Regions from separate parts of the Paenibacillus sp. FSL R7-0204 genome, predicted to be linked through region 1. Evidence: riboswitches for the same ligand, from Rfam matches in the RefSeq annotation. Region 1 holds a riboswitch; the other holds the start of a gene.
The links. Region 1 has a riboswitch for glycine ahead of gcvT (glycine cleavage system aminomethyltransferase GcvT). Riboswitches for the same ligand answer to the same signal wherever they lie in the genome.
Positions count from the first base shown of each region.

Region 2: it holds a riboswitch for glycine, as region 1 does, so the genes downstream of both, MKX42_RS02150 (amino acid permease) here and gcvT (glycine cleavage system aminomethyltransferase GcvT) in region 1, are expected to answer to the same signal.

Region 1 covers NZ_JBBOCA010000001.1:897,209-904,996, reverse strand. Annotated here, with positions in the region: gene uvrB (excinuclease ABC subunit UvrB) at 1-1,813, opposite strand, end outside; gene MKX42_RS04070 (flagellar motor protein) at 1,995-2,780, shown strand; gene MKX42_RS04065 (flagellar motor protein MotB) at 2,777-3,670, shown strand; gene MKX42_RS04060 (hypothetical protein) at 3,755-4,387, shown strand; gene gcvH (glycine cleavage system protein GcvH) at 4,485-4,877, opposite strand; glycine riboswitch at 5,062-5,159, shown strand; glycine riboswitch at 5,163-5,263, shown strand; gene gcvT (glycine cleavage system aminomethyltransferase GcvT) at 5,345-6,469, shown strand; gene gcvPA (aminomethyl-transferring glycine dehydrogenase subunit GcvPA) at 6,466-7,788, shown strand, end outside.
Region 2 covers NZ_JBBOCA010000001.1:444,054-451,841, forward strand. Annotated here, with positions in the region: gene MKX42_RS02130 (sensor histidine kinase) at 1-522, opposite strand, end outside; gene MKX42_RS02135 (ABC transporter substrate-binding protein) at 711-2,306, opposite strand; gene MKX42_RS02140 (carbohydrate ABC transporter permease) at 2,376-3,290, opposite strand; gene MKX42_RS02145 (ABC transporter permease) at 3,307-4,284, opposite strand; glycine riboswitch at 4,537-4,616, shown strand; gene MKX42_RS02150 (amino acid permease) at 4,756-6,132, shown strand; gene MKX42_RS02155 (helix-turn-helix transcriptional regulator) at 6,167-7,114, shown strand; gene MKX42_RS02160 (DinB family protein) at 7,190-7,735, shown strand.

The sequences.
Region 1 (7,788 bases):
TCGCCTCGATGATATCGCGCACCTTCTTGTTGATGGTCGTCGGGGTAATCCCGTGCTTCTCGTTATGGGCGATTTGAATCTCGCGGCGGCGCTGGGTCTCGCTCATTGCCTTCTCCATGGAGTCCGTAATGCGGTCCCCGTACATAATGACCCGGCCCTCCGAGTTACGGGCGGCACGGCCGATCGTCTGGATCAGCGAACGCTCGGAACGGAGGAAGCCTTCCTTGTCAGCATCCAGAATCGCGACTAGCGACACCTCCGGCAGGTCAAGACCCTCTCTGAGCAGGTTAATACCGACCAGCACGTGGAAGGTGCCCAGACGGAGATCACGCAGAATCGCCATACGCTCCAGTGTCTTGATATCGGAGTGCATATAACGTACCTTGATGCCAATCTCCTTGAAGTAGTCCGTCAGGTCCTCAGACATCTTCTTCGTAAGGGTGGTAACGAGCACACGCTCATCGCGTTCTACCCGGTCACGGATTTCATTGATCAGATCATCGATCTGCCCTTCGGTAGGACGCACTTCAATGATCGGGTCAAGCAGACCGGTAGGACGGATAATCTGCTGAACCATAGTATCGCAATGCTCCATCTCATAAGGGCCCGGTGTTGCGGATACATATACAATCTGGCTGACCTTGTCTTCGAATTCCTCGAATTGCAGCGGACGGTTATCCAGCGCAGACGGCAGGCGGAAGCCATGCTCCACCAGGACAGTCTTACGCGCACGGTCACCGTTATACATCGCCCGGATCTGCGGCAGCGTCACATGGGACTCATCAATCACAATCAGCATGTCATCCGGGAAATAGTCCATCAATGTATACGGAGTCGCTCCCGGCTCCCGGAAGGTAAGCGGACCGGAATAGTTCTCGATCCCCGAGCAGAAGCCGACTTCCTTCATCATCTCGATATCATAACGGGTCCGCTGCTCCAGCCGCTGAGCCTCCAGCAGCTTGCCTGCTTCACGAAGCACAGACAGCCGCTCCTCCAGCTCACGCTCAATATTGACAAGTGCTACACGCATCGTCTCTTCCTGGGTAACGAAGTGAGACGCCGGGAAAATCGCGATATGATCACGTTCACCGATCAGCTCGCCTGTCAGAACATCAATCTCCGTAATCCGTTCGATCTCGTCTCCGAACAGCTCTACCCGGATCGCATGCTCGCCCTGGGATGCCGGGAAGATCTCAACGACATCCCCGCGCACACGGAACGTACCGCGCACGAAATTAATATCATTACGCTGATACTGGATATCTACAAGCCGGCTCAGAATCTGATTGCGCGGCTTCTCCATCCCTACACGCAGCGAGAGCAGCAAGCTTCCGTATTCCTGCGGCGAACCGAGACCATAAATACAGGACACACTCGCTACAATAATAACGTCACGGCGTTCGAACAGCGAGCTGGTTGCCGAATGGCGGAGCTTGTCGATTTCTTCATTTATGCTGGAGTCTTTCTCAATGTAAGTATCGGAGGAAGGGATGTACGCCTCTGGCTGGTAGTAATCGTAGTAACTGACGAAGTAATCCACGGAATTGCTCGGAAAAAATTCTTTGAACTCGCTCGCCAGCTGCGCAGCAAGCGTCTTGTTGTGCGCAATAACCAGCGTGGGGCGGTTCAACTTGGAAATCACTTGTGCGATGGTAAAGGTCTTGCCTGTACCTGTCGCTCCCAGCAGCGTCTGGTGCTTCTTGCCCTGCCGGATGCCGTCCAATAACTCTTCTATGGCATGAGGCTGATCGCCCTGGGGTGTATACTCGGACTCCAGTGCAAAAGTCTTCGTACTGACGACAATATCACTCATTTGCCCGTCTCCCCTCTATCGTCTAGAATATATGAATATATTATAATTTTAACCCTAATTATCCTTCATCCATACCAAGCTGAAAAATATGGAAGATAGGAATGCACGTTCCCGTTTATTATACAGCGTTGCCCAGACTGTTGCAAACCATAATATATAGAAATTTAAGGAGCCTGAATTTATGGATTTCATTACAATACTCGGCCTGCTGGCCGGAATTGCCGCTATGACCGGCGGTTTTCTGTGGGAAGGCGGCAGCCTGTCCGGCCTGCTGCAGCCCAATGCTGCCCTGATCGTGTTCGGCGGTACCCTTGCGGCGGTGCTCATCAGCTTCCCGGCGTCCAAGCTCCGCAGCATTCCGGCGGCGCTCCGCTTGGCTTTTGGCCGTCAACGGGATAACAGCCGGGAACAAGCCGAAGAGCTGATTGCCATGGCTGCACTCACGCGGCGCGGCGGTGTTCTCGCCCTGGAGAAACGGGCAGAGGAACATCCAGATCCCTTCACCCGTGAAGGACTGTTTCTGATTGTCGACGGCAATGACCCGGATCAGGTCCGCCAGATCCTGGAGCTTGGGATGGATGCCAAAGAGCTGAAATATGAAGGGTATGCCAAAATTTTCGAATCCGCCGGCGGCTATGCACCGACCATGGGGATTATCGGCACCGTCATGGGGCTGATCCGGGTTCTGAGCAATTTAACGGACCCTTCCAACCTGGGCGCGTCGATTGCCGTAGCTTTTACAGCAACGCTCTATGGCGTAGCCAGCGCTAATCTACTCTTTTTACCCATTGCCTCCAAAATCAAGTCCCGCAGCCAAAGCGAGCTGGGCACCATGGAGATGCTGCTCGTCGGCATTCTGTCCCTGCAGAACGGGGATCACCCGCATCTGGTCCGGCAAAAGCTGGCCCCCTTCCTGGCAGACGCCCCTAAACGCAGCAGCAGCACCAGCCCGGGAGAACCGCTATGAGACAAAGAAACCGCCGGCAGCCCCGCGCCGCCGGCAAGGAGAGCCGGGACCGCTGGATGATTACCTACGCAGATCTGATCACGCTTCTGCTTATTTTCTTCGTGATTCTGTATGCTATGAGCAGCCTGGATTCGCAGAAGTACGCCATTGTCAGCGGCTCCTTATCGGATACCTTCAAGAGCGGAAGTGCAGTGCTGGAAGGCGGAAGCGGCGTGCTGGAGGGCAACCAGGGAATCACCGGGAATGGCCTTTCGAAGGGGGATACTGAAGAAGGCGGAACGGCTAGCGGTCCTTCTGCTACAGGCTCCGCGAATGCGGGCGGGCTGAATGGAACCAGGGCAGATCATACTGGAACCGGACAAACAGGAGATGGGGAGGGACACGAGCCGTCAGCGCGCGAGCTTGCTTTTCGGGAACAGGAAGCGAAGCTGGCTGCACTGATGGGCGTCATCACCCAGTATGTGGAGGAGAATAACCTCGGGGAACAGATTTTTGTTGCCGATAAGCCGCAGGGCATTGCCATCACGCTGAGTGACCGCTTCCTGTTCGATGCGGGTAAGGCTGAGTTGAAATCCCCTGCCTTCCCTGCACTGCGCCAGCTCTCCGGCCTGTTCCGCGGTATCGGCGCCACCATCAGCATCGAAGGCCACACCGACAATGTTCCCGTGACGCCAGGATCAGTGTACAAAGACAACTGGGAGCTATCCGGCGCCCGGGCGCTGTCCGTCCTGCGCTTTTTTCTGGACAAAGAGGGGCTGAGCCCCGATACCTTCCAGTACGCGGGTTATGCCGATACCCGGCCTGCTTACGATAATACAACCGCCGAGGGAAAGCAGCGGAACCGCCGGGTGGAATTGATTGTGCTGCGGCAGCTTCAGGAGGAAGAATAGCACGTAACCGCGAGCGAATCAGCTCAGATACCGGCAGGCGGCAGAAACATATATCCACTTACTAATATAAGGAGATAGACCGCTATGCAGGATACAAACGGAGCGGCGCCGGAGGCCGCAGGGTTTTTCAGGTTTTTGCGGCTGGCCGTTTCGCTGATCATGATCATTATTGCCCAGGGGATGCTTACCCTCTTCGTCGGATTTTTTGCCGCCTTCATGCAGTTCTTCTCCTCCCGTTACTTCTGGGGAGACCTGGCCCGCGTCTATCCGCTGGACAAGCTGATTGCAATTGGCGCTGATTACCTTATTGCCGGAGCTCTTTTCGCCCTGGCTTGGTTCGGGGTCTGGTGGATGCTCTACGGCTTGTCCGGGAATGGGCGGATCCGCTGTTTCCCCCTGCTTCTGCTGAGCGCATATTCGACGTTTCTTCTCCTCTTTTTACAAGTCAATCCGGTCTATAACCCGGAAGCCATGATCCCCAGTTCTGCAGGGGAAGCGACATTTATCGTATGTATGGGGATGTCTGCCGCCGTGCTTTTCCCGTTTTATTCAGCCGGAGTGTATTATTTCGTGCTGAAGCCCGCCACCCGTCCCCGAAAAAGGTACCGTTTCCTGCTGCTGTGCCTTCTGTTTGCTGTGGCGGGCCTGGTTCTCTTGCCCTTCCTGTGGCACTCTGCTCCCATCGTCTATCCCGGTTTGCTCAGCTTCCCGGAATAACAGACAGACGCAAAAAGACAGACCTCTCACATTAGTGACATCTAATGTAATAAAGAGAAGTCTGCCGTATTCAGCGCTTTCGCGGATAAGCTAACTTTTATTCCCCAACCAGTTCCTTGTACGCAGCCGCATCCAGCAGGCCGGTTACTGCCTCTGCGAACTCTGCGTCCAGCTCCAGCTCAAAAATCCAACCGTCTCCGTAAGGCTGATCGTTGATCAGCTCCGGGCTGGCCTCCAGCGCATCGTTGATCTTAGTCACCTTACCGGATACGGGTGAATATAGCTCCGATACGGTCTTCACGGATTCGATACTGCCCACGCTGTCGCCTGCGGAGATCGCTGCGCCCACTTCCGGAAATTCTACAAACACGATATCGCCCAGCAGATGCTGCGCATGATCCGTAATCCCTACACGTACTACGCGTCCCTCGCCCTGCTGCGCCCACTCATGCTCTTCGCTGTATAGCAGGTTGTCAAGCACTTCACTCATGTCCAAGCCGCCTCTTTTCCGTAATTGGAGTTCTAAATTTAGTTATAGCCTAAGTTATCGGCTTGCCTAATGTCAATATAACTGACAGTAAAATTAAATTTGTCAACTTTTTGACGTTTTTTGATTGACAGGGCAGAGGGTTACCCGGTTTAATGGAGACAGTAGAAAAACATATGGTTTGCGAATGATGGCATAGGGAGAGACTGTCTCACAGGAAGACAGCGCCGAAGGAGTAAGCCCGGGATGGGTGAATCTCTCAGGCAAAAGGACCTTTGCCGGACGCATCTCTGGAGAGCATCCGGGTGCCTGCGCCGCAGGCTTCACGGATCACCAACGGGGAAACCTGCGCTGTACTGCAGGGTAACTCTCAGGTACAAGGGACAGAGCGAAAGTCCATTTATGCATGCGTGCATAATGGCTTTCGCCTGTCCTTTTTCGTATGTAATCAAAGCCAAGGGAGTGACAAGATGGAGTCTTTGAGAAGAACGCCTTTTTATGACCTCTATGCCGCTTATGCGGAGTCCAGATGTATTGATTTCGGCGGCTGGGAGCTGCCGGTGCAGTTCACAGGCATTGTGAAGGAGCATGAAGCTGTCCGTGAACGGGCCGGACTGTTCGATGTCTCCCACATGGGAGAATTCATGGTTACCGGGAGCGGCGCTGAAGCCTTCCTCCAGAGAATGACCACCAATGATGTCACACGCCTGGAAGACGGCGCGGCCCAGTACACTCTGATGCTCTATCCAAGCGGCGGAGTGGTGGACGATCTGCTCGTATACCGGCTGGGCGAAGAGCGCTATATGCTTGTCGTCAACGCTTCCAATATCGACAAAGACTTCCAGTGGCTGCAGGAGCATCTCACCGCTGAGTTCAGCGGGGTCACTCTGAACAATGTCTCGGATGAGACCCTGCTGCTTGCCTTGCAGGGACCGCTGGCCGAGACGATTCTGGCCAAAGTTACGCAGGTGTCTCTAACAGAGCTTAAGCCGTTCCACTTCATCGAACAGGCTGAAGTCTGCGGCGTCACTGTCCTGCTCTCCCGTACCGGATATACCGGCGAAGACGGCTTCGAGCTGTATGCTCCCGCCGATACAGCAGCAACACTCTGGAACGGCCTGCTGGCCGCTGGCGCTCCGCACGGCCTTACGCCTGCCGGACTCGGCGCACGTGATACACTCCGCTTCGAGGCCAAGCTGCCGCTGTACGGCCAGGAGCTGTCTGCGGAGATTACGCCGCTTGAAGCCGGTGTCCAGTTCTTCGTGAAGCTGGACGCAGGGGACTTCATCGGCCGCGATGCCCTGCTGAAGCAGAAGGATGCCGGCCTGCCCCGGCGTCTTGTGGGCCTGGAGATGATCGACCGCGGCATTCCCCGCTCCCACTATCCCGTATACGCGGATGGAGTGAAGATAGGTGAAGTAACGACCGGCACCCAGTCCCCGACCCTGAAGCGGAATCTCGGACTCGCCCTGCTGGATACTGCCTATACGGAGATCGGTACAGAGGTGTACGTAGAGATCCGCGGCAAGCAGCTGAAGGCTGCCGTCATCAAAGCCCCATTCTACAAAAGAAGCCAAGGAGTGAAGCCGCAATGAAGCACCGCTATCTGCCTATGACCGGGCAAGACCGCGCAGAAATGATGGAAACCGTAGGCATCCAGTCCATCGATGAGCTGTTCGCCGATATTCCGCAGTCTGTCCGTTACCAGGGTACTCTGCCGATGTCCGGCGCTCTGGATGAGTACGCACTGCTTCGCCATATGAAGGGGCTGGCAGACAAGAATACCGATTTCGACACCCACGCCAGCTTCCTTGGCGCCGGATTATACGATCACCATGTTCCAGTCGTCATCAACCATGTGATTTCCCGTTCGGAATTCTATACCGCCTATACCCCTTATCAGCCGGAGATCAGCCAGGGTGAGCTTCAGGCGATTTTCGAATTCCAGTCCTATATCTGTGAGCTGACCGGGATGAAGGTTGCCAATGCCAGTATGTATGACGGCGCAACTGCTTTCTCCGAGGCAGCGGTGCTGGCCGCCGGAGCCACCAAACGCAAGAAGCTGATTGTCTCCCGCACAGTTCATCCTGAGGCGCGTCAGGTGCTGCGCACCTCTGCCAACGCCTGGGGCCTGCAAATTGTGGAGATTGACTACGCAGACGGGGTAACGGATCTCGCCAAGCTGGCCGAAGCTATCGACAGCGATACGGCTGCAGTGCTGGTCCAGTCCCCGAACTTCTTCGGCGGCATTGAGGATCTGCGCCAGATCGAGCCGCTGGTCCATGCGGTAAAGGGTCTACTCGTCGTCAGCGCGAACCCGATTGCGCTCGGCGTGCTGGAAGCCCCGGGAAGACTTGGCGCAGACATCGTAGTCGGCGACGCGCAGCCGCTGGGTATCGCCGCCTCGCTGGGCGGCCCTACCTGCGGATTCTTCGCGGTGGCTGAGCCGCTCATGCGCCGGATGCCGGGCCGGATCGTCGGCCAGACGGTTGACCGGAATGGCAAGCGCGGCTTCGTGCTGACGCTGCAAGCCCGCGAACAGCATATCCGCCGGGAGAAGGCGACCTCAAATATATGCTCCAACCAGGCGCTCTTGGCGCTGTGTGCTTCCGTCTACCTCTCCGTCATGGGCAAAGAGGGCATGCGTGAGGTTGGTGAGCTGAACATCCGCAAGAGCCACTATGCCGCTGGGCTGCTGGCTGAAATCACCGGCGCAGAGCGCGTCTTCACTGCCCCGTTCTTCAATGAATTTGTCCTGAAGCTCCCGGAGGGCAGCAGTGTGAGTGCAGTGAACTCCAAGCTGCTGAAGGAAGGCTATCTGGGTGGCTATGATTTAAGCAGGGATTATCCCGAGCTGGCCGGACATATGCTGGTGGCCGTAACGGAGAAACGAAGCAAGACCGAAATTGATGAA
Region 2 (7,788 bases), 450 kb from region 1:
CTTGTCCGGCAGCACCTTGAATAGCACCGGCTCGTCGCCGAGGGTCACAGTCTCCCACTTCAGGGAACCCTGGAGATTAGGCGACTTCAGGCGCGAGGACAGCCCGGAGGCAATGACCTCCTTCTCCTGGTAATATTCTCTCTGGCTGCTGAGGAATAACTCGTCCCGGTCCTGATGGTAGACGAAGACACTGCGGATAATAGTGTAGTAGCTGACATCGCTGTACCACTGGTCCATCAGCTTACGGATGGACAGATAATAATTGACGCTGTCGGGACCGCTATCCGAATAGAGCTCCAGCAGCATATTTTCATTGGCGGTACGCAGCAGATAATGGCTGGTCTGCTCCAGCAGCTCATCGAGAGTACCTAAGTGAAGGGTCAACGTGTCCGAAGCAGACTTCGCAACCTTCTCCCGGACAATGTTGGTGGAATAGAGATTGGTGTAGGAGAGAAAGAGGAACAGCGGCGTGACCAGCAGCAGGACAAGGGCACTCACTTTGAATCGCAATGATAGTTTCACAGTCTTCCCCCTTATCCTTAGGTACATTTACACGCTGAGCGGCAGGAAAGGGGAAGGACGGCAGCCGTCCTTCCCCTTAGCTTAAAATATAAGAATTTGTATGTTCCACACGACAACTTATCCTTATATTTCTCGCTGAAACGGGTGCCGTCCTTAAAAGGACGGCATAGTCGTTTCCACTTGTTTGTTTAGGATTGTTTGGCCTTCCAGGCATCGTATTGCTTCTGAACCTCGGCGCGGATCTCTTCAATGCCGTTAGCCTTCAGCTTATTATTGTATTCCGTCAGCACCTTGTCTACTCCCAGGCTGCCCGTTTCCAGCAGCGGGCGGAATTCCTTGATAATATTGCTGACCACAGAGACCTGTGTTTTGACAGCGTCGGTATTGAAGTTGAAGCCGAAGGACTTCACCTTATGGGCACTCTCGTTATAAGCCTTGAACTTCTCCCACTTGTCTGCACTTTCACCTTCCCACAGATAGGTGATGGTCTGGTTGCCGAACATCCATTCAATTCCCGGTGCCCAGCCGGTATCGGCACGGGTAGCAATGCCGTCAGGCAGCTTGATGAAGTTGTCCTTGCCTTCTACCTTGACATACTGCCGTCCCTCTACGCCGAAGTCAATCAGATTGACCAGAACCGGGTCGGTATGCAGCAGGTTCAGCAGCATCATCGTCCGCTCGGGATCAATCGAGGTGCGTCCGATGGCCATCATGGAGTTGCTGACACTGGCTGTGCTGATCTCGGGTTCATTCCCCTTCAGCTTCACCAGCTCAATGCCGGTGGCGATGGAATCTTCCTTGTCCGAGTCCGGTTTGTCTGAACCGAATTTCATCCAGGTCTTGCCGGCCTTGAAAGCGTCTTCAGTACTGGTCTTGGTCGTTGCCGCATCTTTATTGATATAGCCTTTGCTGAACCAGTCGCCGTAGAGCTTCATCCGGTAGATCGCGGTGTCGGACTCCATGGAGCTGATCACCATCTTATCGGTCTTGGTATCCAGGACGATTCCGGCAGGAGCACCTGCCACCAGCTCATAGCGGAAGTTCTCCTTCATGCTCTCTTTGGTCTTGTCGAAGTAGCCCAGGGTATCCGAGCCGCTGCCGGAGAGCCAGATCGGCGCGATGGCCGGTTCCTTCTCCTTGATCGTCTGCAGCCATGGCTCCAGATCCTCCAGCGTCTCAATTGAGTTCACATCGAATCCGTATTTATCCACCAGATCCTTGCGGAACATAATGGTATGGCTCTCGCCGATTTCCTTATTGGTAGGAATCGCATAGATTTTGCCGTCAACGGTTCCGCCGTCAAGGAAGCGGGGATCAAGGGTGTCTTTGATGCCTTGTCCATATTTGGCTAACAGATCATCCAGCGGGAGAAATGCGCCTTTGGCTACGTTATTGGCGAAATCCGCCCAGTTGGGGGCGAAGGTCAGATCGACCTGTTCACCGGATTGATAGGCCAGTGCCATCTTCTCGGCCCAGGAGGACCAAGGGAGTCCCTGGAAGTCAATCTCGGCGTTGATTTTTTCTTTGAGATACTTGTTGATCTCGTCTACAACCGCCTTGGTATCATTTTGCGGGAAATTCCCGACCGTGTAAACTTTCAGCTTGCGGAACGTTGAGGTATCAGGATTCGTGCTGCCTTCCGTGCCTGCTGTTGTAGCTGCTGCTGTCGATTCTGCCTTGGACGGGGCGGATGCACCTGAATTGCCCCCGCCGCATCCGGTAATGCCCAGTATCACGGCGGTTAGGGCAGCAAGCACCGCGCCCGAGCTTCTGGTTGTTCTCATGATTATGAACCTCCTCAATGATAATTAGATCATATATTCTAACCGGCATTTACGCCAGAGCTAGACCAATTAACCTTTGATAGCCCCAATCGTGAGGCCCTTGGTGAAGTACTTCTGGAAGAACGGATAGATGAACAGAATCGGACCAATCGACAGCACGACCATGGCCATCCGCAGACTTTCGGTCGGAACGGATTCCTGTACCATCAGGGCGACACCGGTGCCGGCAAGCTGGGTTTTGAAGAACTCGGCCTGGCGGATCATCTGAATCATGACGTACTGCAGCGAGAACTTGTTGGTGTCATTAATGAATAACATGGAGTTGAACCAGTCATTCCAGTACATCAGCGTAGTGAACAGTCCGATGGTCGCCAGCACAGGCAGGGAGATCGGCAGCACCAGCTGGAAGAAGATCCGCCACTCCGAGGCCCCATCGAGCTTGCCGGATTCAATCATCTCCTCCGGGATCGTCTGCTGGAAGAAGGTACGGGTGATGAAGATATAGAAGGCATTGGACAAGCCGGGCAGAATCAGCGCAACCAGCGAGTCCTTCAGATCGAGATAGTTCACGTACAGCAGGTAGAAGGGGACAAGCCCTCCCGAGAACAGCATGGTGATCAGCAGGTAGAAGTTGAATGTCTTTTTAAAAGGGAAATCCTTCCGGTATAGCGGATACGCATACAGCGCAATCAGCAGCACGGCCAGCACAGTCCCGATAAGGGTAACGGTCAGGCTGACGCCATACGCCTTAACCAGGGTCTCCGAATGCTTGAACAGATATTGGTACGCGGATGCGTCGATATGATCGGGCCAGAACTTGTAACCCTGCAGCGTCAAGGCCTTCTCGTTGGTTAAGGAGATAGCGACAATGAGCAGGATCGGCAGGATACACGCCAGGCTGAAGGCGATGAAGAACACATTCAGAATAATCTGGGCGGTAGTGGAGCCTTTGGTATAAGGGTTGCTTCGGGATGCAGTAGTCATTAAGAATCCTCCGTTTCTAGAAAAGAGCCGTATCGCGGTTCAGCTTACGGGCCAGAGCGTTCGCGCCGATGACCAGGAAGAAGCCGACAACAGATTGATAGAAATTCGCCGCAGAGGACATCCCCAGGTCATTGAGCTGGATCAGGCCCCGGTAGACATAGGTGTCGATGACGTCTGTAGTCGAGCGCAGCGCACCGGAGTCTAGGGTCACATGGTAGAACAGCCCGAAGTCAGAGCGGAAGATACCGCCCATGTTAAGAATCGTGAGAATCACCATGATCGGCGTAAGCAGCGGCAGGGTGATTTTGGTGATCTGCTGCCATTTACTGGCCCCGTCCATCACCGCAGCCTCATACAGCTCCTCGCTGATCCCGGTAATAGCCGCCAGGTAGATGACACTGCCGATCCCGATGGAGTGCCACATTTTGGTGATCCACAGAATGTAAGGCCATGCGTTAGGATGCATATAAGCGTTCACCGAGGAGTAGCCGAACATCGGCAGAATATGCTTGACCAGGAAGCCATACTCCGGGTGCAGGAAGGCATAGACGATGAAGCTGACCACGACCATGGACAGGAAGTTCGGCATAATCATCACGGTCTGGAAGAACTTCGAAGCCAGCTTGTTACGCACCTCATTGATCGCAATCGCCAGTGAGACGGAGAGAATGAGGCCTGAGATGATGAAGACCACATTGTACCCCACGGTGTTGATCGTCACCCGCAGGGCGTCAGAGGTAGCGAAGAGGAACCGGAAGTTATCCAGCCCGGCCCAGGGACTGCCCATAATGCCGTCAATGTAGTTGATGTTCTTGAAGGCAATGAATAATCCGAACATCGGAATATAGCAGTTGATGAAAAAGATAATCGACGTGGGCAGCAGCATCAGCAGCAGCACCCGGTATCGCACGATATTGTGCAGCAGACGGCCGAAACGGCCCTGGGACGGTGTCGCTAGCTTGGTGTTCAAAGCTTGTGGTGCGGGATTTGCCATAAGTTCTAACCTCACTCTACTTGTTCTGGATGAATTTATTATAGTAGAGCGGATGAACGGAATTCTTTCTTACAAATGACTCTGTTTATTCAAAAATGACCTCATTGTGCAAAACTCCTGCTAAGCATTGAGACTTTTTTCACAGATGATTGCTCACATTGCAAGTAATATGTTAGAATATCGGAATGCATTAACGCATCACCAATTTAATACAGTACAAGAGCTATGATTGCTATGGATCACACTATAGCAGGAGCAGCTTCTGGAGAGACTGCGGGGAACCGCAGCGCCGAAGGGTTCACAATCTCAGGCAAAAGGACAGAAGAGTACCGAATTGTATTTTGCCGTGCGGATTAGCCTCAGCCCCGGCAGAAGCTTATTTGGAACTTCTTATGAACCGGGAGATTGGATGACATCCAGTCTCTTTTTTTGCGTATTTTCAGCGTTGTATACATTAAGGGGGAAACAGGAATGGCACAGACAGAATTAAAGCGGGAGCTGGCGAACCGGCATGTACAGCTTATCGCTATCGGAGGTACGATTGGCACAGGGTTATTCCTGGGATCGGGCAAAGCCATTCAACAGGCCGGGCCCTCCATCATGCTCACGTATCTGATCGTGGGAATCGCTGTGTTTTTTGTGATGCGGGCGCTGGGAGAGCTGCTGCTCTCGAAGGCGGGGTATCAATCTTTTACAGACATTGCTGAGGATTACTTGGGGCCGCGCGCGGCCTTCATTACAGGCTGGACCTACTGGTTCTGCTGGATTATGACGGCGATGGCCGATGTGATTGCGGTGGGCGTCTATGTGCAGTACTGGTTCGATATTCCGCAGTGGGTACCGGCCGTGATCTGCCTGATCATTCTGCTCGGACTCAATCTGCTCACGGTCAAAAGCTTCGGCGAACTCGAATTCTGGTTTGCTCTGATCAAGGTGGTTACGATTCTGGCTCTGATCGGCCTGGGCATAGTCCTGCTGGTAATCGGGTTCAAGACGGATGCAGGCTCAGTGTCGGTCCGCAATCTCTGGGAGCACGGGGGCGTGTTCCCGAACGGGGTAAAGGGCTTCCTGTTCTCCTTCCAGATGGTGGTATTCGCTTATGTAGGCGTGGAGCTGGTGGGGGTATCGGCAGCGGAGACGGCGAATCCGGAGAAAAACATCCCATCCGCGATCAACAAAATTCCGCTGCGGATTCTGTTTTTCTATGTAGGCGCGCTCTTCGTACTGCTGTGCATTAACCCCTGGACCCAGCTTAGTGCGGCTGAAAGTCCGTTCGTGCGCACCTTCAGTCTGGTCGGGATTCCGATTGCTGCGGGGATTATCAATTTCGTGGTCTTAACCTCGGCGGCCTCCGCCTGCAACAGCGGGATGTTCTCGACCAGCCGGATTCTTTACAATCTGAGCAGACGGAATCAGGCCTCTCCTCAGCTTGGGAAGCTGAACCGGAATCATGTACCTGCGAATTCCTTGTTCCTCTCCACGCTGGTGATCTCTGCCGGGGCGCTGCTCAGCAAGCTCATTCCGGGTCAGGCCTTCGGCATCGTGACTACGATCAGTGCCATTTGCTTCATCTGGGTCTGGGGCGTTGTGCTGGTCTGCCATATCAAGTATAAAAGGAACCGCCCGGACTTACATTCCGCTTCCAAATTTAAAGCGCCGTTCACCCCGCTAATTAACTATGCCGTCCTGACGCTGTTCGCCGCCATTCTAGTGATCATGCTCTTTGCTGCCGAGACCCGTCCGGCGCTGCTGTTCACCCCGCTCTGGTTCATCCTGCTGTTCGTTCTGTATTCCATTAGAAGCCGTAAGGAGAAAAGTGATCAGGAAATCAGTATAATTAATACATAAACTGATTTCAGGATGAAGAGGGTGCAGCCGCCGCATGAACAAGACAGACCGCATGTTAGCCATCGTACTGGAGCTGCAGCGCAAAGGGGTCGTACGGGCAGAGGATCTGGCGTCCGTCTTCGAGACTAGCGTAAGAACCATCTACCGCGATATCCAGGCGCTTAGTGAAGCCGGAGTGCCGGTGGTAGGAGCTACGGGTCAGGGATATTCACTGGTAAAAGGGTATTTCCTGCCCCCGGTCAGCTTCACCGCCGAGGAGGCAGTGACCCTGCTGATCGGGACGGATTTCGTGGAGCAGCGGTTCGATACGGAGTATGGTAACCGGGCCTCTGCAGCAGGCAGGAAGATTGAAGCGATTCTGCCGGGTGATATCAAGGAGAATGCCGCCCGGCTCCGCCAGAGCATCCTGCTGCTGAGTACCAGTAAAGATAAGCTGCAAGGACAGGAGAAGGAGTACATGGAGCAGATCCGCCGCGCGATTCTGGAGCAGCGGAAGATCGGCTTTGGGTATACAAAGGGCAGACAGGAAGCTGACGGAAGTCACCGCAGTGTCCGAACCGCCTCGCCGTATGGACTTGTCTTGAACAGAGGCGCATGGACCCTGGTCGCCTGGTGCGGACTGCGGCAAGAAATCCGTCATTTCCGGTTATCCAGAATGAGCGGGCTTACCATTCTGGATGACCGGTTCGAAGTGCCTGCGGATTTCGATCTGCACGAGTACCAGCCGGAGGATGACCGCCATGTGCGCGTGTGCATTTTGGTGCATCCCGAGATAGCTGACAAGGCTGCTGAATCGAATAACTTTTATCTGGAGGCAATGGAGGACCAGGCAGACGGCAGGCTTATGACCTTCCGCGTGCGCCAGCCCGAGGACCTGCTGCAATGGGTACTTGGCTGGGGAGCGGGGGCGGTTGTCCAGGAGCCGGAAGCCTTGCGGAAGCTTGTACGGGCGGAAGCGGCGAGAATGCTGGAACGCTACTGACATAACGTTGTCAGGAGAGGTTGTGTATATTCAGGTCAGACCGAAGAATAAAGGAGCTGCCTGAATATTATGAATATGAACCCTGCAGAAGCCTTACAGCAATTTGAAAAGACTGCGAATCACTATCTTAAGGAATTAGATACCTTCAGTATGGAGCAGCTGCTGCGGCAGCCGGCTGAGGGAGAGTGGTCTCCCGGGCAGATGGTTCAGCATTTGATACAATCGGCGCTGTACATGCAGCTCCGTAATATCGATCTGTGTCTGGCCGGGAACGGGGGAGCGGCGGGGAAGGAAGCAGAGATGACTCCGGATGGTAAAGCGGTTTTTGCCGGGGGCAGCTTCCCGCCTGTACGCGTTCATGTTCCGCCGTCACCGCAGTACACGCCAGTGCAGCCGGAGAGCAAGGAGCAGCTGATCCAAGGCCTGAACACAGTGATCGAGCGGATGCGGGAGACCCTGCCGAAGCTTGCGCAGGCACCTGAGCACAGCACTGTCCCTCATCCCCGCTTCGGCCCTTTGAATGCAACCGAATGGTATCTGCTGATCGAGATGCACTACCGCCACCACTTGCTGCAGCTGGACAGACTGAAGAATGCAATAGGATCAAGCATGGCGCAATAGATGAACCGCTAATAAGCCGAAGCCTGTCAGCAATAGACTGACGGGTTCCGGCT